Regions from separate parts of the Megasphaera stantonii genome, predicted to be linked through region 2. Evidence: riboswitches for the same ligand, from Rfam matches in the RefSeq annotation. Region 2 holds a riboswitch; each other region holds the start of a gene.
The links. Region 2 has a riboswitch for FMN ahead of DKB62_RS11835 (FGGY-family carbohydrate kinase). Riboswitches for the same ligand answer to the same signal wherever they lie in the genome.
Positions count from the first base shown of each region.

Region 1: linked by a shared signal. The riboswitch ahead of DKB62_RS09435 (bifunctional 3,4-dihydroxy-2-butanone-4-phosphate synthase/GTP cyclohydrolase II) and the one ahead of DKB62_RS11835 (FGGY-family carbohydrate kinase) in region 2 are both predicted to bind FMN.
Region 3: linked by a shared signal. The riboswitch ahead of ribD (bifunctional diaminohydroxyphosphoribosylaminopyrimidine deaminase/5-amino-6-(5-phosphoribosylamino)uracil reductase RibD) and the one ahead of DKB62_RS11835 (FGGY-family carbohydrate kinase) in region 2 are both predicted to bind FMN.

Region 1 covers NZ_CP029462.1:2,019,618-2,029,577, forward strand. The annotation lists gene DKB62_RS09420 (Lrp/AsnC family transcriptional regulator) at 1-46, shown strand, start outside; gene DKB62_RS09425 (ATP-binding protein) at 149-883, opposite strand; gene DKB62_RS09430 (Crp/Fnr family transcriptional regulator) at 1,091-1,678, shown strand; gene DKB62_RS09435 (bifunctional 3,4-dihydroxy-2-butanone-4-phosphate synthase/GTP cyclohydrolase II) at 1,758-2,975, opposite strand; FMN riboswitch at 3,073-3,204, opposite strand; gene DKB62_RS09440 (FAD-binding oxidoreductase) at 3,279-4,682, opposite strand; gene DKB62_RS09445 (FtsB family cell division protein) at 4,847-5,173, shown strand; gene DKB62_RS09450 (S1 domain-containing RNA-binding protein) at 5,297-5,731, shown strand; gene DKB62_RS09455 (Ppx/GppA phosphatase family protein) at 5,845-6,771, shown strand; gene tilS (tRNA lysidine(34) synthetase TilS) at 6,768-7,772, shown strand; gene hpt (hypoxanthine phosphoribosyltransferase) at 7,842-8,381, shown strand; gene ftsH (ATP-dependent zinc metalloprotease FtsH) at 8,510-9,960, shown strand, end outside.
Region 2 covers NZ_CP029462.1:2,508,629-2,518,588, reverse strand. The annotation lists gene cshA (degradosome RNA helicase CshA) at 70-1,659, shown strand; gene DKB62_RS11845 (short-chain-enoyl-CoA hydratase) at 1,734-2,516, opposite strand; gene DKB62_RS11840 (3-hydroxybutyryl-CoA dehydrogenase) at 2,660-3,520, opposite strand; gene DKB62_RS11835 (FGGY-family carbohydrate kinase) at 3,799-5,340, opposite strand; FMN riboswitch at 5,440-5,576, opposite strand; gene DKB62_RS11830 (LysR family transcriptional regulator) at 5,706-6,605, opposite strand; gene DKB62_RS11825 (nucleoid-associated protein) at 6,759-7,760, opposite strand; gene DKB62_RS11820 (metallophosphoesterase) at 7,784-9,019, opposite strand; gene mutY (A/G-specific adenine glycosylase) at 9,043-9,960, opposite strand, start outside.
Region 3 covers NZ_CP029462.1:85,388-95,347, forward strand. The annotation lists gene fmt (methionyl-tRNA formyltransferase) at 1-567, shown strand, start outside; gene DKB62_RS00395 (DUF116 domain-containing protein) at 572-1,336, shown strand; gene rsmB (16S rRNA (cytosine(967)-C(5))-methyltransferase RsmB) at 1,333-2,664, shown strand; gene rlmN (dual-specificity RNA methyltransferase RlmN) at 2,666-3,694, shown strand; gene DKB62_RS00410 (Stp1/IreP family PP2C-type Ser/Thr phosphatase) at 3,764-4,471, shown strand; gene pknB (Stk1 family PASTA domain-containing Ser/Thr kinase) at 4,511-6,436, shown strand; gene rsgA (ribosome small subunit-dependent GTPase A) at 6,450-7,307, shown strand; gene rpe (ribulose-phosphate 3-epimerase) at 7,310-7,954, shown strand; FMN riboswitch at 8,012-8,148, shown strand; gene ribD (bifunctional diaminohydroxyphosphoribosylaminopyrimidine deaminase/5-amino-6-(5-phosphoribosylamino)uracil reductase RibD) at 8,248-9,384, shown strand; gene DKB62_RS00435 (riboflavin synthase) at 9,365-9,960, shown strand, end outside.

The DNA.
Region 1 (9,960 bases), 490 kb from region 2:
GACCTTTATGTGCTTGTCTACGCTGAAAGAAGAATGGAACGTATAAGACGGTACGAATTTTCTCTCCATAAAAAAGAAGCTTATCCTATGAAAGATAAGCTTCTTTTTTTACAATATGAAAGATGGGGAATCGTTTTAGGCCAGGACATTAATCTTCCTTGATGCGGCCGTCAATCGTAATGGTCTTTACCTGCCAGGGAATGAATTTTCCGCTTTGCTGGAGTGCTTTTTTGGCAGCCATTTCCAAGCCGCCGCAGCAGGGAACCTCCATGCGGACAATGGTGACATCTTTGATATCATTTTGTTTGATGATTTCAGTCAATTTTTCGGAATAGTCAATACTGTCCAGCTTAGGGCAGCCGACAATCGTAATTTTATTGCGAATGAAATCTTCATGGAACCGGGCGTAAGCATAGGCCGTGCAGTCCGCTGCGATGAGCAGATGGGCTCCGTCGAAATAGTCTGCTTTGATCGGTACGAGTTTGATTTGTACGGGCCATTGGCGCAGCTGCGATTGTGCGACTGCCGGCGTGTTGGGAAGTTCGGCGGCAGTCGTCTGAAGAGACATGGCTGCCTGTCCGGGGCAGCCGTGAGAAAGTACGCGGGACTGGCTGCCGGGACATCCGCCAGTATGTTTCAGACCATTGGCTTTCATATTAGCCTTTACGGCGGCTTCGTCATAGGGAGCGGCTTCGCGCTCTACAAAGGTAATGGCGTTCGTCGGGCAGTGGGGCAGGCAGTCGCCTAGTCCGTCACAGTAATCGTCGCGCATGAGGCGTGCTTTTCCGTCTACCATGGCGATGGCCCCTTCGTGGCAGGCTGCTGCGCAGGCACCGCAGCCATTGCATTTTTCTTCATCAATTTGAATAATTCTTCTAATCATAATGTATTCCTCCAGTGGTTTTATATACGTAAATAGCATGGGCATGTAGTGTGCTGCCTTATGGTGAAAGTATACTATACAGGGCAGGAAAAATCTGTTGTTTTTGCAACGAGGTGAATGAAATTGCAATATTTTTTACCAGTCATTCAACATTCTGAGTTGTTTGCTCACATCGGGACAGAAGATATTGGCAAACTACTGGATGCGATGGACATATATAAAAAGAAATACAAAAAAGGGAATTTTATTTTCTATGCAGGAGATACAATTGAGCAAATCGGCATTGTCTTATCCGGCACGGTGCACATCCTGCAGGAAGATTACTGGGGCAACCGCAACATCTTATCCCAAGTTCGCCCCGGCAGTTTATTTGGCGAAGCCTTTGCGTGTCTTTCTGATGTAAAGTCGACAGTAGATGTTGTTGCCTTAGACGATACGGAAGTTATGTTCATCAACGTAAACAGCATTATTCATGCAGGCCAGGTTTTAACGAAAGCGCAGGAACGTGTGGCTTTGAATCTTCTGGCTATCATGGCACGGCGCAATATGCAGCTTACGCAGAAAATACGGTATATGTCACAACGGTCGACGCGGCAGAAGCTCATGTTCTATTTGTCGGAAGAAGCGCTGCGGCAGGAATCTTCGTCGTTTACGCTGCCCTTTAACCGGCAGCAGCTGGCCGATTTTCTCTCTGTCGACCGGAGCGCCATGTCGGCAGAGCTGAGCCGGATGAAAAAAGATGGGCTGATTGACTATTACAAAGATAAATTTATTTTGAAAGAACCGCAGGTATAAGCCAAAAAGAGCAGCAGCAGAATTCCGATGGTTATTCAGAATCTGCATGCTGCTCTTTTTCTTAGATAATTACGCTGTATCAGCGCAGGTGGGGAAGAATATGTCCCATCTTATGCTTTTTCGTTTCCAAATAGAATTCGTCGAATTCCTGGGGTTTCATTTCAATCGGCACGCGTTCTACGATTTCTACGCCGAAGCCTTCGAGGCCGTAGATTTTTTCCGGGTTGTTCGTCAGCAGGCGCAGTTCTTTGGCTCCTAAATCCTGCAGAATCTGAGCGCCAATCCAATATTCGCGCAGGTCTGGCGCAAAGCCCAGCTTTTCATTGGCTTCTACGGTGTCATAGCCCTGTTCCTGGAGGACGTAGGCCTTCAGCTTGTTGATGAGGCCGATGCCCCGGCCTTCCTGGCGCATGTAGAGGAGAATGCCCCGGCCTTCGGCGTTGATCTGGGTCATGGCAGCGGCCAGCTGTTCGCCGCAGTCGCAGCGGCACGAGCCGAATACGTCGCCGGTCAGGCATTCGGAGTGGACGCGGCAGAGCAGGTTTTTACCGTCGCCGATGTCGCCTTTGACGAGGGCGACGTGGTGTTCGCCCGTCAGGTCGTTGACGTAGCCGTAAATTTTGAATTCGCCGAATTTCGTCGGCATCTTAGCGACGGCTTCGCGGACGACGTGCTTGTCGTGACGGCGGCAGTAGTTCTGCAGGTCGTGAATGGTGATGAATTTTAAATTGTACTTGTCGGCCAATTCCCATAGCTGCGGCGTCTGCATCATCGTGCCGTCGTCGGCCATGATTTCGCAGCACAAGCCGACTTGCTTCAGGCCGGCGAGGCGCATGAGGTCGACCGTCGCTTCCGTATGGCCGTTGCGGGCCAGGACTCCGCCGCGCTTGGCGATTAAGGGGAAGTTATGGCCGGGACGGCGGAAGTCTTCGGGACGGGCCGTTTCTTCCGTGCATTTGCGGGCCGTCAGCGCCCGTTCTACGGCGGAAATGCCCGTCGTCGTATCGACGTGGTCGATGGAGACGGTGAAGGCCGTTTCGTGATTGTCCATATTGTCGCTTACCATCGGCGGCAAGCCGAGCTTGCGGGCGTATTCAATGCTCATGGGCATGCAGATGAGGCCCTTGCCGTGCGTTGCCATAAAGTTCATGTTTTCTGTCGTGCAGTACTGGGCGGCGCAGATAAAGTCGCCTTCATTTTCTCTATCCGGGTCGTCGGTGACGATGATGATATGCCCGGCTTGCAATTCTTCGATTGCTTCTTCTACGGTATTGAATTTTCTGTTTTCCTTTGCCACAATAAAACCTCCTGAATATGATAAAGCCCTGACGGTCTGTCCAGCAGCGTCAGGGCTTTTTGGTCAACACAACACAAGCTGCGCGGAGGCAGCTCCATCGTATCTTCTTCCATCCAGACTATACTGTCGGTTTTGGAATCGCACCAAATCACGAGCACATGGCTCCTACGCCGTAGCGTTCGCGGACTATACCGCCGATCGGGAATTTCACCCTGCCCTGAAGATATATGACTACATGAATCATTATACACAGAATGGCTATCCTTGGCAAGAGCCGCCGCGGCCGGCCGGGCTGGGACAGGCCTATTCTATGTCGAATATTTTGCCCGGATTGAGGATATTGTTGGGGTCCAGGGCTTTTTTGATAGCTTTCATCATGGCCAGCTCGTCGGGATTGGTAAATTCTTCCATCAAATGCTTCCGCTTAAAGCCGATGCCGTGCTCGCCCGATAAGCGGCCGCCGTGGGCGTAGATGAAGGCGTACAGCTCCTGCTGGTTTTGTTCGACCCGGCGGGCCCAGTCTTCGTAGGGCGTATCGTCGGGCTTTAAGATGTTGAGATGGATGTTGCCGTCGCCGGCGTGGCTGGCAATGCGGGTGATCAGGCCGTATTTGCCGGCCAGGCGGAGAATTTCCGCCAGCAGGAGCGGTTCCTGGTCGACGGGGACGACGACGTCTTCTTTGCTGACGATGAGACTTTCGGCGCGGACTGCCTCGGCAAAGGCCTTGCGGGCCTGCCAGATTTTATTGTGGTCGGCGACGAGGACCGACGACGCGCCGTGTTGCGTGCAGAGCTCGTCTAAGGCGACGGCCTTGTCGTCCAGGTCGTCGTCATGGATGCCTTCGACTTCGACGATGAGGTAATTGCCCGAATCGCTGCCCTGCAGCTTTTCATGGAGATATTTTTCTACCGATCGGATCGTAATATTGTCCATGTATTCGACGCAGGTCGGGACGATGCCTTGCTTTAAAATGGCTCCGACGGCGCCGATGGCTTGTTCCGGCGAATCGAAAACGGCCAGCAGATCGAGGGCGTATTTAGGCTTCGGCAGGAGCTTGACCGTCGCCTTGGTGATGATGCCCAGCGTGCCTTCCGAGCCGATGACCAGCTGCTCGAGGCAGTAGCCTGTCGATTGCTTCTGCAGGCGTGCGCCGAGCTGGACGATGCGGCCCGTCGGATTGACGATTTCCACGTCGTATACCTGATGGCGCGTCGTACCGTATTTGACAGCCCGGTTGCCGCCGGCGTTGGTGGCGATATTGCCGCCGATAAAGCAGGAGTCGCCGCTGCAGGGGTCGCCGGCGTAGAACAGACCCTTGGCTTCGGCTGCGTCCTGCAGGTCCGACGTGCGGACGCCCGGTTCTACGACGGCGTATAAGGCGTCTTCGTTAATTTCCAGAATGCGGTTCATTTTTTCCAGGGACAGGACGATGCCGCCGTAAATAGGCACGGCGCCGCAGGCTAGCCCTGTACCGGCCCCGCGGGGCACGACGGGAAAATGATAGTCGTTGGCCAGCTGGACGACAGCGGCGACCTGCTCGGCCGTTTCGGCAAAGACGACGGCTTCGGGCATGTGGTGGTACGCCGGGTCGGTCACTTCGTCGTGGGAGTAGGGCTGCATTTTATCCGGATCTGTCGTGACGTTTTTAGGGCCGACGGCAGCCTGCAGTTTTTTTAAAATTTCAGGAGTAATCGGTTCATATCTCATGAGCAAAGACCTCTGTTTCTTCATAGTTTACGTTCTATTATATAATATCAGCGGCGTTTGCGAAAGTGGGCCGTATTAAATCGAGAAAAAACTTTATCTTAAGTGAAAATGAAGGTATACTTATAGCATGCGTGTTGCAGTGCCTATATTAAAGGAGCAGAATCATGACGGAAAAACGGGATGGGCGGCTCCGACGTACCGGGACGGTGCGCCGGCGGCGTACGAAAAAAAAGAAGGGGATGACGCTGTACAAGGGCATCGTCCTTCTCATACTGCTGGTCGGAGGAGTCTTCCTGTGCCTGCGCATGTATCAGATGTGGCAGATCCACGAGGACATGAAGCGGACGCTGCAGCAGGAGCAGGCCTTGACGGAAGAAAACCAGCGGCTGAAGGACCGGAAAGAACAGCTTATTTCCCCCGATGCCGTAGAAAAACAGGCGCGGGAACAGTTCGGACTGGCCGAGCCGGGAGAAATCCCCTACAGGCGCTGACGAGGCGTTCCGCCTTAGGAATTTACATTATTTTGCGATTGAATTTTTCGCCGTTTATGAGTATAATAGCGTTATACGTGTTATCAGCAAAGCTGAAGCATACAAGGAGGAATATAAGGTAACATGACAATCGAAGTAGGCAGTGTATTGGAAGGCACCGTGACAGGGATTACAAAATTTGGCGCTTTTGTAGAGCTTCCTGACAAGAAGGTGGGCTTGGTCCACATTTCTGAAGTTGCTAATGAGTATGTAAAAGATGTGCACGATTTCTTGAAAGTTCAGGACAAAGTAAACGTCAAAGTTTTGTCTGTCGACGATAAGGGAAAAATCGGCCTGTCTATTAAACAGACCCAGCCGGCTCCGGAAAAGAAAGAGTTCCGTCCAAGACATGAATTCCGCCAGCACAACAATTTTGACTCGAATCGCCGCTCTTCTACATCGTTGTCTTTCGAGGACCGGCTTAGTAAATTCCTGAAGGAAAGTGACGAACGCCAGATGGATTTGAAACGCAATACCGAATCAAAACGCGGCGGCCGCGGCGCTCGCCGTGCCGATTGATTTCGTATATCGGTAATCATAAGGACGAATAAAGAGTATTCCTGTCTTGGAATGCTCTTTTTGTTTTACCGACTGGAAAGGGCTGTCCGAGTTTAGAACGAGGTACATGACAGATGAAGGATAAGGAATTTGCCGTTGTCGATATCGGCTCCAATTCCCTGCGCCTGATGACGGGGCGCTGGGAAGATGATCGCTGGAAGTTTTCGGCGAAAGAATTGGAAACGACTCGCCTCGGCTATCAGATAGAAGAGACAAGGCATTTATCGCCGGAAGGGATTGAGGCCTCCCTTGCGGCCATGGCCCGATGGCAGGCCCGGTTAGGATCCGTTCCCGTCTGTGCCGTCGCGACCAGCGCAGTGCGCGAAGCCGCAGACGGCCAAGCCTTTTTGGCGGAAATACGGGCCCGTTTTGGCTGGCACTGCCGCTGCATTTCCGGCCTGGAGGAAGCGGCTCTCAGCTTCTGCGGGGCGGCAGCCGGCGTTGAAGCCGGCAAGGAGGCCGTCGTCCTGGATATCGGCGGCGGCAGCAGCGAAGTGGCCGTCGGCCGGGACGGCGTCGTCGCCTGGTCTCACAGCTATCCCTTGGGCGCCGTGCGCCTGACGAAAAAAAATCAGATGGAAGAAGGGGAGCTGGCCGCTTTGGAAGCCTATTGCAGCCGGCAATGGCTGCCTGCGCCCATAGAGCCTTCGGCATCCCTCATCGGCGTAGGCGGAACGCTGACGACGCTGGCGGCGATGGAGCTGGAACTGACGGAATACGATCCGTCCCGCATCGAAGGATGCGTCGTGCCGCTGGACCGCCTGTCCTATCACCTGGACAGACTGCGTCGCATGGGCCCAGAAGGCCGCTGCCATGTGGCGGGACTGCAGCCTAAGCGCAGCGACATCATCGTCGCCGGGCTGGCCGTCGCCCGCTCCTTTTTGCAGCACTATGGCTTTGGCTGCATTCGCATCAGCGAAAGCGATTTGATGGAAGGCGTCTTTTACCGCCATTCCTTCCACGATGCCGCTTGGCGCGGAAGCGGCGGGAGCGGTCTATGAACGTCGTTGAAACTGTAGAAGCATACTGCCGGCAGCATTCGCTGTTTCAGCCGGGAGAGACGGTTCTGATCGCCTGCTCCGGCGGGCCCGACTCACTGGCGCTGCTGGATATATTAGCCCGGCTGCGGCCGGACTATAACTTGCGCCTCGCCGTATGCTACGTCCATCATGGCATTCGGGATGCCGCTGACGAGGAGGTCCGGTTTGTACGGCAGGAAGCGGAGAAGCGGGCCTGTCCATTTATCTGCCGCCGGGCAGACGTGCCGACGTTGGCGGCGCAGGAGCACGCGTCGCTGGAAGCTGTCGGCAGGAGAGAGCGGTATCGCCTGCTTCGCGAAGAAAAGGACCGTCTGGGGGCCGCGGCGATTGCCGTAGCCCATCATCAGGACGACCAGGCGGAAACGGTGCTGCTGCACTTGCTGCGCGGCAGCGGACTGACCGGATTGGGCGCAATGCGGCCGCAAACCGGCGACGTCATCCGCCCGCTCCTGAGTATAACGCGCGGAGATATCGACGCCTATGTCAAAGAGCGGAATCTGATGCCGCGTCACGATGAGACGAACGACTCTGCCCAGTTTACGCGCAACCGCATCCGCCTGGAACTGCTGCCGGCGCTGCGGCAGTATAATCCGTCCATCGTCGGCGATTTAAACCGGCTGGCGCAGATTGCCCAGGCGGAAGACGACTGCATGGCCCAATGGGCGAGCCGACTGTACGAGGCTCACGTCAAGCCGTGCGAAGGCGGGGCCGGCGTGGAAAAGAAATGGTTTCTCAGCCAGCCCGTAGCCCTGCAGCGCCGCCTCGTGCGCCTGCTGTGCCGGAACGCGACGGGGACGGAGCGGGATATACCCTTTCATTACGTAGAAACGATGCGGGAGCTGGCCTGCAAAGGCGCGGGCAAGCAGTTCCAGACGGGCCGCGTTACGGCCTATACGACGAAATCCGATTTGTGCGTCGTAGTGTCGCAGGGCATAAAGGGCCGGCGCAGAACGAAATCATGAAAAAGAAAGCATCGCAGGGAAGCCTGCGTCGTTATATATACTTTGTCATTCCGGGGGAGGATATACGATATGCATCAAGACGTAAAAGAAATATTATTTACAGAAGAACAAATACAGAAGCGAGTGCGGGAAATGGGCGCGCAGATAACGGCCGATTACGCCGGCAAGACGATTTTGCTGTGCGGCATTTTGAAAGGCGCCGTCGTGTTCTATACGGATTTGGCCCGCCAGATTCAGGTTCCCGTAAAATTTGACTTCATGAGCTGTTCCAGCTACGGCTCGTCGGCCACGTCGTCCGGCGCGGTTACGATTCGCAAGGACATGGACAACGACGTCGCCGGAAAGGATATCCTCATCGTCGAGGATATCATCGATACGGGCATTACGCTGAGCTATCTCGTGCCCTATTTGAAAGACCGCGGCGCTAATTCGGTCAAGCTGGCTACCTTGCTGAGCAAGCCGTCGCGCCGGCAGGTCGACATCCACGTCGATTACAACGGCTTTGAAATTCCCGACGCCTTCGTCGTCGGCTACGGCCTGGATTATGACAGCTCTTATCGGAATTTGCCTTATATCGGCATATTGAAGGAAGAAATTTATACGAAATAAACATACACTATTACCGTCTTGTTTTGCGGGAAAAGCTGTTGTTGCATTGTCCGAAGTATGGTAATATAGATATTGTATTGGTTGCATGACATTACTTAATGATAGATTACTTTGAAAGGAGTAGTATCTTGAGCAAATTTGTGCGTAATGTAAGTTTATACTTACTGATTATCATCGTTGCCGTTTCTATCATCGATGCGTTTACGACAAATAAAGCTGATAAATCGGAAATTTCCTATACGAATTTCATGAATCAGGTTCAGCAGAAAAAGGTAGACGCAGTCCAGATCACGGACGACCACGCCATCGTCGGTCAGCTGAAGGACGGCACGTCTTTTACATCATACGCCCCGACGGACGCGGCTATGATGCCGGCCCTGCGCGACGCGGAGGTCAACGTCATCGCCAAGCCGCCTGAACAGCCCTCGTGGTGGATGAGCCTGCTGAGCTCTATCCTGCCGATTTTGATTCTCATCGGCGTGTGGTTTTTCATCATGCAGCAGACCCAGGGCGGCGGCGGCCGGGTGATGAATTTCGGCAAGAGCCATGCGAAGATGCACGGCGAAGGAAAAATCAAGGTATCCTTTAAAGATGTTGCCGGCGAAGACGAAGCGAAGGAAGAATTGGCGGAAATCGTCGAATTTCTCCGCAATCCCGGCAAATACAACAACATCGGCGCCAAGATTCCCAAGGGCGTGCTGCTCTTCGGGCCTCCGGGCACCGGGAAAACCCTGCTGGCCCGGGCCGTTGCCGGCGAAGCAGGCGTTCCCTTTTTCAGCATCAGCGGCTCCGACTTCGTAGAAATGTTCGTCGGCGTCGGCGCGTCCCGCGTGCGCGACCTTTTCTCCCAGGCTAAGAAAAACGCGCCGTGCATCGTCTTCATCGACGAAATCGACGCCGTAGGCCGCCAGCGCGGCGCAGGCCTCGGCGGCGGTCACGACGAACGCGAACAGACGCTGAACCAGCTGCTCGTAGAAATGGACGGCTTCGGCGCCAACGAAGGCATCATTACGATCGCCGCGACGAACCGTCCCGATATCCTCGACCCGGCGCTGCTGCGTCCCGGCCGTTTTGACCGGCAGATCACCGTCGACCGTCCGGACCTGCGGGGCCGCCGGGCTATCCTGGAAGTGCACGCAAAAGGCAAGCCTCTCGGCAAGGACGTCGATTTGGATATTATCGCCAAGAAGACGCCGGGCTTTACCGGCGCCGATTTGGGCAACCTGCTGAACGAAGCGGCGCTGCTGGCGGCTCGCGCCGATAAAAAAGTCATCAACATGGCCGAACTGGAAGAAGCCAGCGAAAAGGTATGCTTCGGCCCGGAACGGCGCAGCCATGTCATCAGCGACAAGGAAAAGCGCCTGACGGCCGTTCACGAATCGGGCCACGCCCTGATCGCTTATTTGCTGCAGCCGAACTCCGACCCGGTCCATAAGGTCACGATTATTCCCCGCGGCCGCGCCGGCGGCTATACGATGATGCTGCCGAATGAAGAACGGTCCTATGAGACGAAATCGTATTATCTGGCGCAGATCCGCGTCGCCTTGGGCGGCCGGGCTGCCGAAGAAATCGTCTTCAA
Region 2 (9,960 bases):
CGCAGCCCCCCTCTATTCTTTTAATCTATCTAATGATATAATAAATAAGTTATACAAAAGGAGGCATACATGTTAGAAAAATTTCAAACCTTACAAATTAGCGACGTCATTCTCAACGCCTTAAACGAAATGGGCTTTGAAGAACCGACGCCGATTCAGGCAAACGCCATCCCCGTCGCCATGTCGGGCTGCGATATGATCGGCCAGGCACAGACCGGCACGGGCAAAACGGCAGCCTACGGCATTCCCGTATTAGAAAAAATATTAGCGTCCGAGCCGTCGAAGGAAATACAGGCCGTCGTCCTGTCGCCGACGCGCGAGCTGGCCATGCAGGTCGCCGAAGAGCTCAACCACCTGGCCCAGTTCACCCACATCCAGGCCCTGCCGATTTACGGCGGTCAGGATATGGAACGGCAGCTGCGCCGCCTGCGCAAATCGCCGCAGATCGTCGTCGCCACGCCGGGCCGCCTCATCGACCACATGAAGCGCGGCACCATCAGCCTGAGCCATATTTCGACGATCGTCCTTGACGAAGCCGACGAAATGCTGGACATGGGCTTCATCGAAGACATCAACCTCATCATGGCCGCCACGCCCAGCACCCGTCAGACCCTGCTGTTCTCGGCTACCATGCCCAAGCCCATTCAGCAGCTGGCGGAAACCTTCCTCCACGACCCGCAGATCGTCCGCATGAAGGCCAAGGAAGTAACTATCGACCTCATCGAGCAGTCCTACATCGAAGTGCCGGACCGCCAGAAGTTCGACATCCTCTGCCGCCTTCTCGACCTGCAGGAGCCGGATTTGGCCATCATCTTCGTCCGCACCAAGCGCCGCGTCGACGAGCTGTCCGAAGCCCTGAAAAAGCGCGGCTATTCCGCCGAAGGCATTCACGGCGACCTGACCCAAGCTAAACGGGACACGGTCATCCGCCAGTTCCGGGAAAAGACCATCGATATCCTCGTCGCCACCGACGTCGCCGCCCGCGGCCTCGACATCAGCGGCGTCACCCACGTATTCAACTACGATTTGCCCCAGGACCCGGAAAGCTATGTCCACCGTGTCGGCCGTACAGGCCGGGCCGGCCAGAGCGGCGAAGCGACGACCTTCGTCATTCCCCGCGAAATCGACCACCTGCGGGCCATCGAACGGCTCATCAAACGGCGCATCGCCCGCCGCAAGGCCCCGACCTTCTCGGAAGCCCTGGAAGGAGCCCAGCAGGCGGCTATCCGCCGTCTCGTCGCCGCGACAGAAGACGACAACTACAGCATCTACCGGGCCAACGCCGAAGAGCTTCTCACCCACTTCGACTCCGTCGCCCTCTTGTCGGCAGCCATCAAGCTGCTCACGAAGGAGCCGGACACGACGCCGGTCAACATTACGGAAGAAGCGCCCCTGCGCGTCCACCGCTCCCGCCGTCCCTACGGCGACAAAAACCGCCGCCGCGACTATCGTCACGACCGCAGCGACCGGAACGACCGTTCCGAACGAAACGACCGAAGCGAACGCAGCGGAGACTATCGAAGCGGCAATACGAAACGCCGTCACTTCGCGCCGCGGAAGCAAAACGACAACGCGTCGGGAACGTTCCGCCGCAGCGGCGAAAAGAAGGTCCGTAAGGAGCCGAACCGCTCCGTGTTCAAGCCCTATTTTAAAGACTAATTCGCCTATCAAAAAAACCGTACCCTCTGACGAGGATACGGTTTTTTCTTATTCATATGGCAATATCAAGGATATTATTTGCCTGTGAACGTAGCTTTACGTTTTTCAACGAAAGCGCCCATGCCTTCTTTCTGGTCTTCCGTAGCGAAGCAAAGGCCGAATACTTCGTCTTCATAAGCAATACCAGTGATAACGTCGCAGTTGATACCGCGGTTGATAGCTGCTTTGGAGAGCTGTACGGCGATCGGAGCGTTTTTCGCGATCTTCTTAGCCAATGCATATACGGTATCCATCAGTTCTTCCTGAGGAACAACTTTGTTTACGAGGCCGATACGATATGCTTCCTGAGCGTCGATCATGCCAGCCGTGAAAATCAGTTCTTTGCCGTAGCCGCGGCCAACGACACGGGGCAGACGCTGCGTGCCGCCGAAGCCCGGCGTAATGCCGAGGCCAACTTCGGGCTGACCGAATTTAGCGTTTTCAGAAGCATAACGGATGTCGCAAGCGCAGGACAGTTCGCAGCCGCCGCCCAAAGCGAAGCCGTTAATAGCAGCGATAACCGGCTGCGGCATGTTTTCGATTTCCGTAAACGTATCCTGACCGATTTTGCCGAATGCGCGACCTTCAACTGCATTCTTCGTGGACATTTCAACGATATCTGCGCCGGCTACGAAGGATTTGCTGCCGGAACCCGTGATAACGACGACTTTAATTTCGGAATCAGCGGCGATTTTGCCGACGAGGTCTCTTAATTCCGAAACCGTTTCCGTGTTCAGGGCGTTCAGAGCTTTCGGACGATTGATCGTAATCGTTGCAATACCGTTTTCTGCCGAGTAAAGAATGTTTTTGTAGTCCATAATTAGAACCCTCCCAAAATAATATATTCACACGTAGGACGTGCAAACAAGGGGCGTGAATACTCACGCCCACTGCCTGACAAATATAAATCGCTTGAGTTTACATTGCTTGCTTATAGAGTTGTGTTTGTACTGCTCGCCTATTATTTCGTGTAGTCGTAGAAGCCTTTGCCCGTCTTGCGGCCGAGGTAACCAGCGTTGACGTACGTTTTGAGGAGCGGGCACGGACGATATTTCGGATCGCCGAAGCCTTCATAGAGAACTTCCATGATGTGAAGGACAACGTCGTTGCCGATCAAGTCGCTCAAAGCCAAGGGGCCCATCGGATGGTTGAAGCCCAGTTTGCATACGGAGTCGATATCTTCTTTGGATGCTACGCCTTCCATCAAAGCCTGGATAGCTTCGTTGATCATGGGGATAACGACGCGGTTGCCTACGAAGCCCGGGAAGTCTGCAACTTTAACCGGGGATTTGCCGATTTCTTCGGATACTTCTTTGATTTTTGCGAACGTATCTTCAGAAGTAGCGATGCCGTTGATGAGTTCGATCAATTTCATGACCGGAGCCGGGTTGAAGAAGTGCATGCCGATAACTTTGTCCGGACGTTTTGTAGCTGCGCCGATCTGCGTGATGGACAAAGAGGACGTGTTGCTGGCCAGGATCGTGTGTTCCGGGCAGAGTTCGTCTAATTCTTTGAAGATAGCCGATTTGATTTTCAAATCTTCGATAGCAGCTTCAACAACGAGGTCGATGTCTTTCATGTTGTCGGCCGTGCGGGTAACGAAACCGGAAATGCGGCCCATTACGGCGTCTTTTTCTTCCTGCGTCATTTTTTCCTTGCTGACCAATTTCGTCAAGGCTTTATCAATTTTAGCTTTGCCGCCGGCGATGAATTCGTCTTTAATATCATTCAAAACGACTTCGCAACCGTTAACAGCAAATACCTGAGCGATACCGGAACCCATGGTGCCTGCGCCAATAACCATTACCTTTTTACAAAACATGTTAAACTCCTCCTTATTTCGCGTGATTTTTTTCACGAGTTCTTTTCAAAAACTCACGCGCGATATTAAAATAAGTTTCACTGCTTACACTCATAGTATATCACGTTTTCCAAAAAAATCTACCGAAAAAACGCGATTTTTCCAAAAAACTGCATATTATGTATACGTTTTTTTAATACATAAACCATGTCCAATACTTTTATTTCATCATTCGATACCAAAAGCGCCGTTTACTACGTTATATTATGAACGTTGGTCATACCAGATTATGTAATTTTTCACAATTCATTTTTTTGCCCTTCGCCGACGTTTAAGGCCTGCAAGATACGGCGTCTTTGTTCGTATTGCCGCCGGTACATGGCCGTGTTGTCCTTGTTCGGCCCAAAGGTCTTGTGGACAGCGAGCTGCCGCTGGAGGGCCTGCTTGAGGTCGGCAATGTCGCCGGCTCCATAGGCCGCTACAATGCAGTTCGTCGGCACGGCGCCGCCGGCGACGCGCAGCGTTGATACCTGCGTGTCCAGCATGTCAGCCTTGATCTGGTTCCACAAATCGTCGCGGCTGCCCCCTTCCGTAATCGTCAAGGTCGTCAAGTCGATGCCTGCCGCCCGGTACCGGTCGGTAACTTCCATGTAGTCGTAGCCGATGCCTTCGAGGACGCAGCGCCACATCGCTCCCTGGTCCGAGTCGAGGGTCAGGCCCGTGAAGGTCCCGCGCACGTGGGGGAAATCACCGTTGCCGCCTGTCAGATACGGGATGAACATCGCCCCGTCGCAGCCGGCCGGATGGCGTGCTGCCAGCACGTCCAGCTCGGCATAGTAGTCGTCGTCTTCGCGGCGGCAAATCGAATCCTTGAACCAGCGCAGGGCCAGTCCGCCGGTCCGCACCATTCCCCAGTAGAAATACGTTCCCGGCAAGGTGCCCGAATTGAAGATGAGGCCGCTGCCCGGTACGGACAATTCAGGAATGATGCCGTCCGTGGCGGCGCAGAACATAGCGCACGTGCCGGCTACGTCGACGGCCTTGCCCGCTTCCAGAATGCCGCTGCCCATCATGGATTCCATCGTATCGCCGGCGCCGGCGCAGATGGGAATACCGGCAGGGAAGCCCGTTTCCAGAGCATCGTCTTCGCAGAGACGGCCAATAATATCCCAGGGCTTGACGATGCGCGGCATGTATTTCTTGTCGATGCCCAGGATGCGCAGCTGTTCGTCCGACCACTCCTTGGTCACGACGTTGTAGCCCAGGCCCCAGCCGGACATGGCGCCCCAGTCGATAAAGGCGTCTTCGCCCTTCAATCCGGCCAGATGCATGAGGACGTACGGGCAGTTGTGGACGAACTTGACGCCCCTTTCGTTAAAGGCCGGAATATGCTTCATGAACCAGCGGGCAAACATGGCCGGGAACATGACGTTCGGCTCGGCGTTGCCCGTTTCGGCCGCCCAGATATCCAGCTTGAGTTCTTTCAGCGCTTCTACGTCGTCGGCCGTGCGGCTGTCCAGATAGTTGACGTACGGCGTCACGGCGTTCCCTTCGGCGTCGACGCCGGCGATGCCGCAGATGATGCCGTCGCCCATAATGGCCCGCACTGCCGCTGGGGAAATCCCCTTCTCTTCCAGCTGGCGGCTGCACGACGCCATGCACTGCTTGATGAGGCGGTAATATTCGTCTACGTCCATCTGCACCCAGCCGGGGTGAGGATAATACAGCGTCGTCTTGGCCGTATCCATAGCTACGCATTCCATGTCCTCGCTGTACACGGCGACCTTTACGCTCTGCGTCCCGGCGTCAAATCCCAAATAATATTTCTTTTCCATATCCATTACCTGCCCTTCTATCTTGCGGCAAATCAAAAAAAGGCCGGAATACATCCAGCCTTTTCGCACTTGAGAACGGCACGGCAAACACACCTGTGCCGCGCCCGAAGTCTTTTCTCATCCAGACTATACTGTCGGTCCCGGAATTTCGCCGGGTCAGCTCCCTCAGGAGGTTGCGGACTATCACCGCCGGTCAGGACTCTGAAAGGATTTCCCTTTCTCACCTTGCCTCAAAGACTAAATATATTAATGTAAATATATTATGTATTTTTTACATATATATCATACTACGATGGAATGGAAAAAACAAGTAAGACGACGGCAAAAGCAAAGCCCGCCCGGTGAAACGCCTTTGTCCAGACGCCGGTGCCCTATTCACCGCGCTGCGCTCCATAGTGCTCCTGCAGATATACTTCCGTAAACTCGATGAACCGTTCCAGCAGCGGCGACAAGAACTGGTTCTTTTTCCAGACCATGTAGCTGCCGTTTTCGATGAACGGCTTCATAGGGCGCATGCACAAGCCCGGCAAGACCGTGTCGAAGTCCAGCCCCAAGGCCAGGCCGACGCCGTTGTCCGTCAGGACCATCTTGTTGTATGCCGACAGATTCATGTACACGGCCAGGCGCACGTCGGACTGCCATCGCCCCAGCCAGGCTTCGACCTGATTTTTTACGGACAAGCGGGCCGGCATGATGAGGCGCTGCCCCGCCAGATCCTGCGGCTCGACGGCCTCCTTCGCCGCCATGGGATGATCCTGCCGCATCAGCACGGTCCAGCGGTCCTTGAGAGGCATGCGCAGGTAGCTGTACTTGCTCACGTCTACGGGCTCAATGAGTAGTCCGAAATCGAGGGTTCCCTGCTCGATGCGCTCCTTCACGTCGTCGGCAATGCCCGTATACAAGGTAAACTGCACCTCTCCATAGGCCTGCTGAAAGGCCGCCATGACCTTGGCCATAGGCTCCAGATTCTTCGTCTCGCCGCAGCCGATGGCGATTTCGCCGGAAATGACCTCGTCCTGCCGCGACACTTCCTTCGCCGTCTTTTCGGCCAGGTCGACGAGCTCCTGGGCCCGGCGGCGCAGTATCATGCCCTCCTCAGTCAGTATGATGCTGTGCTTGCTGCGCTTGAACAGGGACACGCCGAACTCTTCCTCCATCTGCATGAGCTGGCGCGACAAGGTAGGCTGCGTGATGTGCAGCATCTTGGCCGCCTTCGTAATATTCTCTTCTCTGGCAACGACTAAAAAATACTTCAGCACGCGCAGTTCCATGTCCCATTCCCCTTTCGGCAAACATCCCTCGAACCTTGAAGGCCATTCTTAAAATATATACGTAATCGTATCATTTTTCCCCATAAAATTCAATCTTGGAGCTGCTGCAAGGAAAAAGGGCCTTCTCCTCTGCGGGAAAAAGCCCTCTCTCGTTTATTTATTGATGATCTTTCCGATATTCTTCAATTCGATGGAAATGGTGCCGTCGGGATTATTGATAAACTGGATATAGTCCGTGTTTTCGATGTATTCCGACGGGAAAATGATTTCAATGCCCGTGTCGGTCTTGATCTTGTGGCTGCGGCCGGCCCGTTCGGCAAAGGCCTTGGCGATAGGCACGTCGGCAGGCAGCTTGGCTTCTTCCAGCTGGGCGGCAAATTCATTCCGCATGGCCTGCGAACCGGCGAATACCTCTGCCCCCAAGTCCTGCGGCGAAAAGGCTTCGGCCGTCTCGGCGTTTTCGACAAGGTAATTCTTAGCCTTCGACAAGACTTCTACCGTATTTCCGCCGTGATCCTCGGCGACCTTGGCAGCAATCTTGCTGACCAGCTTGACGGCGTCCTTGGCCGAAATGACCGACGTACACTGCAGGAGCCGTTCCGGCAGGATATAGATGTCTTCCCCGTCCATCTGCCGCTTCTTGTCGACAAAGCGGATGGAGAAATCGCCGCAGTGTATGAGAGCGTAGGCCTCTATCTTCTGAGACGCGCCGGGCAGGATAGCGTAATGCTTGATAAGCTTGTTGTACACCGCCCCGTCGTCGTCCAATATCTGATGGGTGTAGGCCGTCTTGTTGTCCAGCAGGAGCACGCCGATGCAGCGCACATCGGCGTCGTCATTGAAATCGACGACGAGGACGTCCAGCGACGACGGCCCGTCGCAGTGCGACAAGATGTCGTAGAGCTGCCGCGCCGTCTGCGAGGCGAACTCGTCGAAGCTGATTTCTCCACCGATGAGCTGCTGCAGCAGGGCCTGATAATTACTCGTCGCGTAAAATACGCCCGTCTGCTGGCCTGCGTCCTGCAGGATGCGGTTCATGCGCTTGTCCACGTATTCGTACACGACGTCGCTGCTGAAATCGAGGTCCTTCTGCGACAAGATGCACATGTTCGTATTGAAATCCAATATATGTAAAATCGCTTTTTGTATCATCATACGTATCTGTTGTTTCCTCCTGTTTATCCTTTATGCAGGGTAAAGACCGTCGCCTCGCGGGAGCAGAATACCCGGAAGGGCAGCCAATGGCCCGTGCCGCGGTTGACGTAGCCGTATGAGCCGCCCTGGCGGTACATGCCGCGCAGGTACTTGAAGCCGACGGACTCGACGACAGGCCCGATAAGGGCGAACTGGGCGCCGTGGGTGTGGCCGCACATCGTCAAGGGAATGCGCCGTTCAAAGCCTTCGTCGATGAAATCGGAATGATGCGCCAGCATGACGACGAAGGCCGACTCGGGCACGCCGTCCAAAGCCTGAGCCACGTACTCCCGCCGCTGGGCCGTAAAGGCTTCGTCGCCGCGGGCAAAGCTGTAGTCTACGCCGGCAACGTAAAAGGGAGCGGCATCCTGGCCGGACCGTTCGGCCAAGCCCTCTCCCCGCCCGGCCGACGCCTCTACGGCGCTGTTGCGCAAAATGCGTACCGGTGTCGTTTCCAGCAAGGCCGTAATCGCCTCAAGGCCGCGGTAATACTCGTGATTGCCGTAGCAGTAATCTATGCCGTCGGGAAATTTCGCCGCCATCTCCCGCAGCACGTCGCCGCACTGCGGCAGGAGAGACAGCTCATCGATAAGGTCGCCCGTAATTTCCACGCGGCTTACCCCCTCCGCCGCCAGCGCCTCCAAAGCCTCGCGGAGCCGCTCGGGACTGACGAACAGCCCCAGGTGAACGTCGGAAATCTGGCCGATTTTATAGCCGTCGAGGTAGTCCGGCAGGTCAGGATAGTGCAAGTCGTGACGTGTTACGGCCAGATAGCTCTCGCCAACGAAATTCCCCAATACGCTCGTGCCGGCCGCCGCCACGGGGATGACCGCCGCGACGCCGCGCAGGAAGGAACGCCGCGTAATCCCCCGCCCCTTCTCCGGCGGTACAGGCGGCATAGTCGTCACGCCGCGCCGTTTCTGCTTCCACCGCCGCAGACGCCGCTCGATAAAGACAGCGGCAGAGGCGACGACCAAGACGGGAAAGGCCAGGAAAAACAGGAAAAACCAGCTGATAGCCCCCAAGGATCCGTACATGAGGAGCATCCCCTCGACAGTTCCCTGCACAGCCGGAAACACTCGCCCGTAGTAAGACAGGCCTGCGCCGGCAATAACCGTCGCTGCCGCCACGAAGACGACCAGCGCCAGCCAGCGGCTGCGGCGGTAGATGTAGTTCCACAGCACGGCGGAGCATACGCAGATGCACGACATGATGATCATGAAATTGATAAAAAAGGGTCCCTTCATCTCGCCATCGCAGTGATTTTACCGTGAGGCCCCGCCCAGGGGACCGACGTCACGTCGCGCCGCGGCAGCCACTGCCAATCCTCCTTTTCTGCAATCTCTCCGCCGATCTGGCGGCCTTCGTATATGGTCATCTGCCATATTTTATGAGAAAACACATGCTTCAGCGTTCCTACCGGCTGGTCATCGACGTCAATCATGACGCCTGCACTGGCCGTCAGCTGCCGTACGCCGTCCAAGCCGTCCGTCCCGTTGGGAAACTCCCACATCGACGCCAGCAAGCCCTGCGGCGGCCGGCGGTGGATGAGCCAGCGTCCATTGTCCTCTACGACGACGACCGTCACCGGCTCTGTCGGCACCTTTTTCTTTACGATGCGCACGGGCAGCTCCTGCTCCCGGCCGGCCCGCTTCGCCATGCATATATCGGCCAAGGGGCATTCGCCGCAGCGGGGATGCTTGGGAATGCAGATCATGGCCCCGAAATCCATCAGCGCTTCGTTGAACGCCCCGGCCCGGCCTTGGGGAATCTGAGCCTGCACCAAGGCCGTAATTTCCTTTTTCACCGGCCCCGACAAGATGTTGCCGTCTATATTGTATAGTCGGGCGAAGACCCGCAGGACATTGCCGTCTACGGCGGCCTCAGCCTCGCCGTAGGCGATGCTCAGGATCGCCCCGGCCGTGTAGTCTCCTACGCCCTTCAAGGCCAGTATATCCTTCTTATTCTTCGGCACCTTGCCGCCGTAGGCTGCTGCAACCTCGCGCACGGCCTCGTGGAGATTGCGGGCCCGCGAGTAGTACCCCAACCCCTGCCATTGGCGCAGCACGTCGTCCTGCGAGGCCGCCGCCAGCGTGGGAATATCGGGAAAGCGGTCCATCCAGCTGTCGTAATAGGGCCGCACCGCTTCGACCTTCGTCTG
Region 3 (9,960 bases), 230 kb from region 2:
GCCGTCAAGGACGGCGAGGCCGTAAGCGGTGTGACGATCATGCTCCTCGACGAAGGCATGGATACGGGGGCCATCCTGAAGAAAGCGGAAATAAAGCTGGACCCGAAGGAAACGACGGGATCGCTTTTCGATAAATTGTCCGTATTGGGCGCACAGACGCTGACGGACGTATTGGCCCATATTGAAGAGTATGAACGAAATGCCTGCCCCCAAGACGAATCTCAGGCTACGTACACGGCAAAAATAGACAAGGAAACAGCGCAAATCGACTGGACGCAGGACGCTATTGTCATCGAGCGGCTTATCCGCACCCTCGATCCTCATCCCGGCGCTTATACATGGCTCGACGGCAAACGCCTCAAGGTGTGGAGCGCCGACGTCGTTGACGGAGCCGGCGCTGAACCGGGGACGATCATCGCTGTTACTAAGAAGAACTTTACGGTACAGACCGGCAGCGGCGCGCTGTGCGTGCGTGAAGTACAGCCGGAAAGCCGGAAGCGCATGCAGACGGCCCAGTTTCTCCAAGGCATTTCCTTGCAGCCTGGCGACGTTTTAACGAGGGAGTAACCCCGTGAAGGCAGCGTACAGGCAGACGATTTTATTTTTAAGCGGCGGCGGTATCGCTGCCGCCGTCTTTTTAGCTGGATTTGCCGCCGTCTGCGCACTGGTCAAACCGGGATTGGCCCTGTATGTACCGGTTGCAGCGGCTTGGTGGGACTGGGCCGTCCGGCTGTGCTTGGCGGCGGCCGCTGCAGCTTATGGGTTTACGTGGGTCTGTGTACTGGCCGGAACGCCTTCAAACAAGCGGCTTCGCCAGTTGTTATTTGTCTGCCTTCGCGTCCTCTTTTCCCTCGTGCGCTGTATCGGCAAGCTGCTGTATGCGGAAAGCGCTATAAGCCGGGCCTATATCCAGGTCCTGAATCACTTGGTTTTGCGCCGTCCGCTCTGCCTGCCGCCGCGGCAAGTCCTGCTGCTGGCGCCGCACTGTCTGCAGTGGGACCAATGCCCGCATAAAATCACGCGGAACGTGCAGAACTGCCGGCGGTGCGGCCGCTGCCCTATTGGTGAGATGACGGCCCTGTCGGAACGCCTGGGCATTTCTTTCGCTGTCGTTCCCGGCGGAACGCTGGCCCGGCAAGTCGTCGCGGCCTGTCGTCCGAAGGCTGTAGTAGCCGTCGCCTGCGAGCGCGACTTAATCAGCGGCATGCAGGACGTAGCGCCTTTACCGGCTGTCGGCTTGCTGAACAAGCGGCCGAACGGCCCTTGCTTCAATACTGACGTCGATATACGAGCCTTAACAGAAATTTTATCTGCAATGATAGGAGAAGATGCATGAACGTACGTGAAATAGCCCTGCGCAGCCTGCTGGCTATCTGCAAAGACGAAGGATACAGCAATATCGTTGTGTCGCAGGCTATCCAAAAATATAAAATGGAAGACCGGGACCGCCGGTTTTACACGGAATTAGTATACGGCACGCTGCGGTATATCAATTACTTAGACTGGATCGTATCAAAAATCAGCACGCGCAAGCTCAATAAGCTCGATCCCCTGTGTCTGGCCATCGTCCGCTTAGGCTTGTACCAGATATTCGGCATGACCAAGGTGCCCGAGTCGGCGGCATGCAACGAATCGGTCAAGCTGGCGACGCGCCTCGGCAATAAAGGCATGGCCGGTTTCGTCAATGCTATGCTGCGCAGCAGCCTTCGCCGCCGGCAAGAATTTTCTATTCCGACGATGGAAGAAGATCCGCTGCTGCATCTGACGCTGACGTATCATCAGCAGGATTGGCTGGTAAAAGCGTGGATTAAAGAGTACGGCCTGGCTGAAACAGAAGCGCTGTGCCGGTATTTCGACAGCATACCGGTCCTTTGCCTGCGGACAAATACGGCTCGCGTCAGCCGCGACGAGCTCATTGCCCAACTGGCGGAAGAGGGAATTCAGGCTGAAAAAGCAGCCTATGCGCCTGAAGGCGTATATTTGCCGGAAATCCCTAACATCGGCAGCGTCAAAGCCCTGAAAAAAGGGCTGGCTATCATTCAGGACGAGCCGTCTCAGCTCGTCGCCCATGTGCTGGATCCTCAGCCTCACGAGCTCATTTTCGACGTCTGCGCCGCGCCGGGAGGAAAGACGACGCACATCGCCGCCCTGGGCGGACCGACCTGTACGGTCTACGGCGGAGATATTTACGAGCATAAGCTGCGCCTCATCGAAAGCAACGCCAAGCATCTGGGCTTGGCCAACGTGCGCACGATTTTGCAGAACGCCTGCACTATCGGCCAGTCCTACGCCGGCCGTGCCGACCGGGTACTCGTCGATGCGCCGTGCTCCGGCCTGGGCGTGCTGCGCCATAAAATCGACTTGCGGTGGCGCAAGAAGCCCAGCGACTTACGGACTCTGCCGGTACTGCAGAAGCGCATCCTGGACAGCGCATCCCAATGCGTCAAGCCCGGCGGCGTCCTCGTGTACAGCACCTGCACGATGCACGATGAAGAAAATATCCAGATTGTACGGCAATTTTTGCAGGATCACGGCGACTTCCACCTGGAAAACGCTGCAGATTTCTGCCGCCTGCCGAATCACGACGGGCCGTGCATCCAGCTGCTGCCGCAGCGCGACCACCTGGACGGCTTTTTCATCGCCCGCATGAGAAGAGGAGAGTAACATGGCCGATATATTCGATATGACCAAAACAGAGCTGCAGGAGTTCCTTGTAACCCGGGGCATGAAAAAATTCCGGGCAGACCAAATCTTCCATTACATCTATAAGCAGCATATTTTTTCCTGGGACGACATGGTCCTGCTGCCCAAGGGCGACAGGGAGAAGCTAAAGGCCGATCTGCCCATCTGTTTCCCCGAAATCCTGTCTAAGCTGGAGTCGCCGGACGGTCAGACGGTCAAGCTGCTTTTGAGCCTGCACGACGGCAACACCGTCGAAACAGTCCTCATGATGCACGACTACGGCAATTCTATCTGCTTGTCGTCGCAAGTGGGCTGCGCCGTAAACTGCGCCTTCTGCGCTTCGGCTAAAAACGGCTTCGTCCGCAATTTGACAGCCGGCGAAATGGTAGCTCAGCTCATGGCATTCCGCAAATACGTAACGCCGGAGCTTCACTCTATCGTCATCATGGGGACGGGCGAGCCCCTGCTGAACTATGACAACGTCGTCCGTTTTATGAAGATGATCCATGAAAAGGACACGCTGTATCTGGGATACCGCAACATGGCCCTGTCGACGTCGGGCATCGTGCCGCGCATGTACGACCTGGCCGACGAAGGCATCCCTATTACGCTGGCCGTGTCGCTCCACGCGCCGAACGACGAGCTGCGCCGCCGCATCATGCCGATTACGGACACCTATCCCGTCGCCGACGTGCTGAAGGCGGCAGACCATTATTTTCAGAAAACAGGCCGCAAGGTGACTTTTGAATACATCCTGATACAGGGCGTAAACTGCAGCACGGCCTGCGCCCGCGAGCTCGCAGAGCTGTTCGGCGGCAAAAATATCCTGATTAACGCCATTCCCATAAACGATAATTACGACGTCGGCCTGTATCGTCCGTCAGCAGGAGAAATCAATTCCTTTATTGCGTATTTGCAGAAACGCGGCATAAACGTCACGCTGCGCCGCGAAATGGGAAGCCAGATCCAGGCCGCCTGCGGGCAGCTGCGTATCAAGCGTGAAAACATTTGACATGTCCTAGGGAATATGATATGAATTATGTGTATGTAATAACAACGCACCGCGAGAGGACGTGAGACTTTGGGCACATACGGCGAATCACGAATCGGTCTGGTGCGCAAGGTAAATGAAGATTCTTTTTATATAAGCCGCGAACGAAACGTCTTGGCCGTCGCCGACGGCATGGGCGGGTACGTCGGCGGCGAAATAGCCAGCAAGACGGCCGTAGAAGCCATCGCCTATTATTTTAAGAACTTTACCTTTGCCGCGCCGGTACAACTGGAAAAAGCCATTCAATACGCAAATTCCTGCATTATCAGCAAGACGATGATCGACCCGTCGCTGGAAGGCATGGGAACGACCATATCCCTCGTAACCCTGGCTAAGCAGCACGCCTTTTGGGGCCACGTCGGCGACAGCCGCATTTACTTGTGCCGCGGCGGCCGGCTGCAGCAAATCTCCGTAGATCATACGATCGTCCAGGAGCTGCTGGAACGTCATAAAATCACGTCAGAAGAGCTGCAGAACCATCCGCAGCGCCACGTCCTGACCCGCGCCGTCGGCGTCGATAAGACGCTGCTCGTAGACAGCGGGGCCTTCGCCGTAGAGAGGGGAGACCGGATACTCATTTGCTCTGACGGCCTGACGTCGTTTTTGGATGAGCAGGTCCTGCGCGACGCCGTCGGCGATTACAGCCGCAGTGAACGCGATATTATCAACGATCTTTTTGCCCAGGTATACGATAACGGCGCAAAAGACAATGTTACTGCAATTTTAACAACCATATAATCGGGATTGACTACTATGAAAGTGGTGGAGAATCTAAAAATGATTGGTCATATATTAGACAACAGATACAAGATATTGGAGGAAGTAGGCACCGGCGGCATGGCCGTCGTCTACAAGGCCCAGGATATTTTGCTGGATCGTATTGTCGCCGTCAAGATCCTTCTCGCAAAATACGGAGACGACCACGATTTCGTCGTCCGGTTCCGTCAGGAAGCGCAGGCGGCGGCCAAGCTGTCCCATCCCAATATCGTAAATATATATGATGTTGGTTATGACGAAAATGTGCATTACATCGTCATGGAATACGTCCGCGGCGAAACGCTGAAGGAATATATTGAAAAGCACGGCCATCTGCCGATCAATACGTCCATACAGATTACCTTCGATATCGGCGAGGCTTTGGAAAATGCCCATAAAAACGGCATCGTCCACTGCGACATCAAGCCCCATAACATCCTGGTGACTGAAACGGGACGCATCAAAGTCGCCGACTTTGGCATCGCCAGAGCTATAAATTCCAGCGCGACCAACAAGGATGACCACGCCGTGCTGGGCTCCGTCCATTATTTTTCGCCGGAACAGGCCAGCGGCGGCCCCGTAGACGAACGGACGGATATCTATTCCTTGGGCGTCGTCATGTACGAGATGATGACCGGCGTCGTGCCCTTCGAAGGCGAGACGGCAATCAGCGTCGCCCTGCAGCACGTGCAGGATGATATTCCCTTGCCGACGAAGTATAACCGCCGCATTCCCCGACTGGTGGAACAGTGTATTTTAAAGGCCATGGCCAAGAATCCCGACGACCGGTTCCAGTCGATTGCCGAAATGATGTCGGAGCTTCGCCTGTCCCAGGGATTTGTCAATACCAATAAAGGGGCTATGCCGATTATCAAAAATAATTTTGCGACCCAGAAGATTCCGCCGCTGAAATCGCCGGAAGAGGAGCAGAAGAAAAATATCTTTTCCCGCATGCTCGATTCCATCAGCAGCCATTCGAAAAAATCCATTATCATCGGCATGCTCGGCGTCTTTGTCGTCGCGTTTATGTGGGCTTTCTTTTCCTTCGGCAATTTCTGGAGCACTCAGGATATTACCGTTCCCGACGTAACAGGCAAGCAGGTGGAAATCGCCAAGGAAATACTGTCCAAGGAACACCTCAACGTTTCGGTCAACGAAATAGAAAGCGATGAAGTGCCTGTCGGCGAGGTCATTACCCAGACGCCGTCGGGAGGGGCCGTCGTCAAGGAAAACCGGACTATTTACCTGACCGTCAGCAAGGGCAATCAAGGCTCGGAAGTCCTCATGCCCGACCTGCGGGACCTGACGCTGGATGAAGCGAAGAAAAAGCTGTCTGAAATCGGCCTGACCATCGGCTCCGTCCATTACGCCGAAAGCGAAAAATATGAAAACGGCAAGATCATCAGCCAGAGCCCGGCCTCGCCGCGCAAAGTAGCGAAGGGCTCGTCGGTCGACGTCATTATCTGCCGCAAGGCCGAAAAGAAGAATGACGCTAAAAACGGACAGGATGCGCCGACCGTCAGCGGCATGACCTTGGATACGGCCATGAAGACCTTGGAAAACGCCGGATATATCGTCGGCAACGTGACCAATCTGGATGCGTCCAAGGACAACGCCCTGGCTAAGGTTGTCAAACAAAGTCCGCGCAGCGGCAACGTCGTCGATTTGACTGTCGAATACGGCGCAGCGGCGGCTGTTCCCGACGGCAGCGCCAATAATCAGGAACCGGCCGGCACGCCTCATTACGGCACGGTGAATATCAGCGTTCCTTCCGGCGCGTCGAGTCAGCACGTGCAGATCGTCGTGACGGACGACAACGGCACCCGTGTCGTCTATGACAAGAACCAGTCCGGCGGCGACAGCATTACTAAAAATATCAGCGGCGTAGGCAAGACCCGCGTCAAGGTATATATCAACAATTCGTTAGTACAGGATCAGTACATTTAATTGAAGGAGGATCATGACTACAGGCCGCGTTATAAAAAATTACAACGGATATTACTACGTAGATATCGGCGCCGGACAGCTCGTCGAATGCCGTCGCCGGGGAAAGGTCAAGGCGAAAATACTCGTCGGAGATGAGCTGGAAATTACGGAATTAGGCGGCGGAAAGGGCGTTGTCGAAAAGCAGCTGCCGCGGCGGAACAGCCTCCGCCGCCCGGCCGTAGCCAACATCGATCAGATGTTTGTCATCATGGCGGCGCAATCGCCGGACCCCAATCAGTTTCTCGTCGACAAGCTGCTCATGACCTGCGAATACGGCGGCGTTCATCCGAAGCTGTGCTTTAACAAGTGCGATTTAGACCGTGAAACAGCGGAAGCTTATAAAGCCTTTTATGAAACCTGCGGCTATGATGTCTATCTTGTGTCTGCCGTTACCGGCGAAGGGCTGGACGCCATCAAGGCTTTGCTTCCTCATAAGATGACCGTATTTGCCGGGCCGTCCGGCGTCGGGAAGTCGAGCCTGCTGTCTCAGATTTTAGGGCGGGACCTGTCTGTCGGCTCGGTCAGCGAAAAAATCAAGCGGGGCCGCCATACGACGAGGCATTCGGAAATCATGCAGCTGGAAGGCGATACGTATGTCATCGATACGCCGGGATTCAGCTCGCTGGAATTCGAGCACCTCGACAAAGGGGAGGTCTTCGCCTTATTTCCCGACATGACGCCTTACGGCGGACACTGCCGCTTTTCGTCGTGCCTCCACTTGTCGGAGCCGGACTGCCCCGTAAAGGATGCCGTTGCCGAAGGCAAGATACAGAAAGAACGGTATGAAACGTACTGCAAAATCGTCAATTCTATTCTCGAAAGGAACCGATAGGTATGATACACATTTGTCCTTCTATTTTGTCCGCCGATTTTTCCCGGCTGGCTGAAGAAATTAAAGACGTAGAATCAAAGGGAGCAGACTGCATCCATCTCGACATGATGGACGGCCATTTCGTGCCGAACCTGACGTTCGGCGTGCCGATCATCGCCGCCTTGCGGAAGCACGTTTCCATTCCCTTCGACGCCCATTTGATGGTCGAACATCCCGACGTATACGTAGACGGCCTGGCAAAAGCCGGCGTGCAGTACGTTACAGTCCATCAGGAAGCGTGTCCTCACCTGGACAGCACGCTGCAGCATATCCGCAGCGCCGGCATGAAGTGCGGCGTCGCCTTGAATCCGGCTACGCCTGTATCGTCTTTATCCTGCGTGGCGGCGCAGCTCGATATGATCCTCATCATGAGCGTCAATCCCGGCTTCGGCGGTCAGAAATTCATTCCCTATTCGCTGGATAAAATCCGCGAAGCCAGGGCGCTGCTCGATTCCGTCGGCAACACGGAAGCCGTCGTAGAAGTAGACGGCGGCGTCAACGCCGATACAGTACAGTCCGTCAAGGAAGCCGGCGCTACCTTCCTCGTCGCCGGCAGCGCCGTATTTGGAGCGGCAGACCGGGCTGCAGCCATCGCCGCGCTGCGGTAAGAAGTCTGTACTTGTATTTCTATCCCTTATGTGCTAAAATCATAGGTGGATATGAATAATAGTCTTTGGGGCAAGGTGAGAAAGGGCAGCTTTCAATTCCTGACCGGCGGTATAGTCCGCTAGCCTGGCGTAAGCGGGGCTGAACCGATGCGATTTCGGTACCGACAGTATAGTCTGGATGGGAAAAGACGACATTTCGTTTATTTTTGTTGTGCGCAAAAGGCTATTGGGTTTCCATACCCGTAGCCTTTTTATTTTTTATAATAAAATCTATCAGGAAAGGAATGACAGATTTGGAACCGGTAGATTATATGAGAAAAGCCCTGGAGCTGGCAAAGCTGGCTTTAGGGTATACAACGCCGAATCCGGCCGTCGGCTGCGTCATCGTAAAAGACGGCGAAATCGTCGGCACGGGCTATCATCGCCAGGCCGGCACGCCCCATGCGGAAGTATGGGCCCTGCGCGAAGCCGGCGACAAGGCGAAGGGCGCGACGGTATACGTTACGCTGGAACCCTGCGCGCATTACGGGCGGACGCCGCCCTGCGCCCGCACGCTCGTGGAAAAGGGAGTCGGCAAGGTCGTCATCGCCATGCTGGATCCCAACCCTCTCGTAGCGGGAAAGGGAGCGGCCATTCTCCGGCAGGCCGGCATACCTGTCGAAATCGGGCTGCTTTCCAAGGAAGCCGCTCAGCTGAACGAAGTATTCATTAAAAATATGATGGTGCAGAAGCCGTTTATCGCCGTCAAAATAGCGCAGAGCCTCGACGGCTGCATCGCCTCGCGGACGGGAAAATCCCAGTGGATTACAAATCAATGGGCCCGCAATTACGGCCACTACCTGCGCTCTATCTACGACGGCATCCTCGTCGGCATCAACACGGTCAAGCTCGACAATCCGCTGCTGACCTGCCGCATCCGCCGCGAAGCCCATGACGAGCCTCACCAGCCGGTACGCATCATCATGGATTCGCAGGGCCACATTCCTCTCAATTCCCTCGTCCTGACGGATAAGACGTCGCCGACCATCGTCGTGACGACGTCCCTCTGCCCGGTAGAAAAGATGAGAGAATTGAAAAACATGGGCGTCACCGTCCTGCTGGCTCCGCTGAACAAGGATCGTCACATCGATTTGCCGGCCGCTCTGGACTTACTGTACAAGCAGGGCCTGCAGAGCATCCTCGTCGAAGGGGGCAGCAAAATTCAGGGGACCTTCTTCGACCACAAGCTCGTCGATAAGATATACGCCTTTATCGGCGACAAAGTCATCGGCGGCGAACAGGCCCTGTCGTCTGTCGGCGGCCATGGCGTCGATTCCCTCGACGAGTGCCTGCCCCTGTCTTACGATTCGGTCGAGCTGCACGACGGCAATATTTTGATTACAGCGTATAATACGAACAGGGAGGGAGCTTATGTTCACTGGCATCATTGAGGAATTGGGCACCGTCGGCCAGATGGACCGCCGTCCCGACTCGATAAAGCTGACGATTCAGGCCCGTAAGGTACTGGAAGGGACGCAGCTCGGCGACAGCATCGCCGTCAACGGCGTCTGCCTGACGGTGACCTCCATGACGGATTCGTCCTTCACGGCCGACGTCATGCACGAAACGATGCGCCGTTCGTCCCTGAGCGACATCAAGAGCGGCTCGAAGGTCAATTTGGAACGGGCTATGCAGGTCGGCGGCAGGCTGGGCGGCCACATCGTCAGCGGCCATATCGACGGCGTCGGCCATATCGCCCGCATCGCCGCCGACGGCATCGCCCGGGTCATTACGATTTCCATTCCCAAGGACATGGAGCCGTTCATCGTCGAAAAAGGCTCTATAGCCATCGACGGCATCAGCCTGACCGTCGTTTCCGTAGGCAACAGCCAATTTTCCGTTTCCATCATTCCCCATACGATGGCCAATACGACGCTCATCGACAAGCATCCCGGCGCCGTCGTCAATTTGGAAACCGACGTAATTGGGAAATATGTCCATAGTTTTACAACAGCCCATACGGGCAA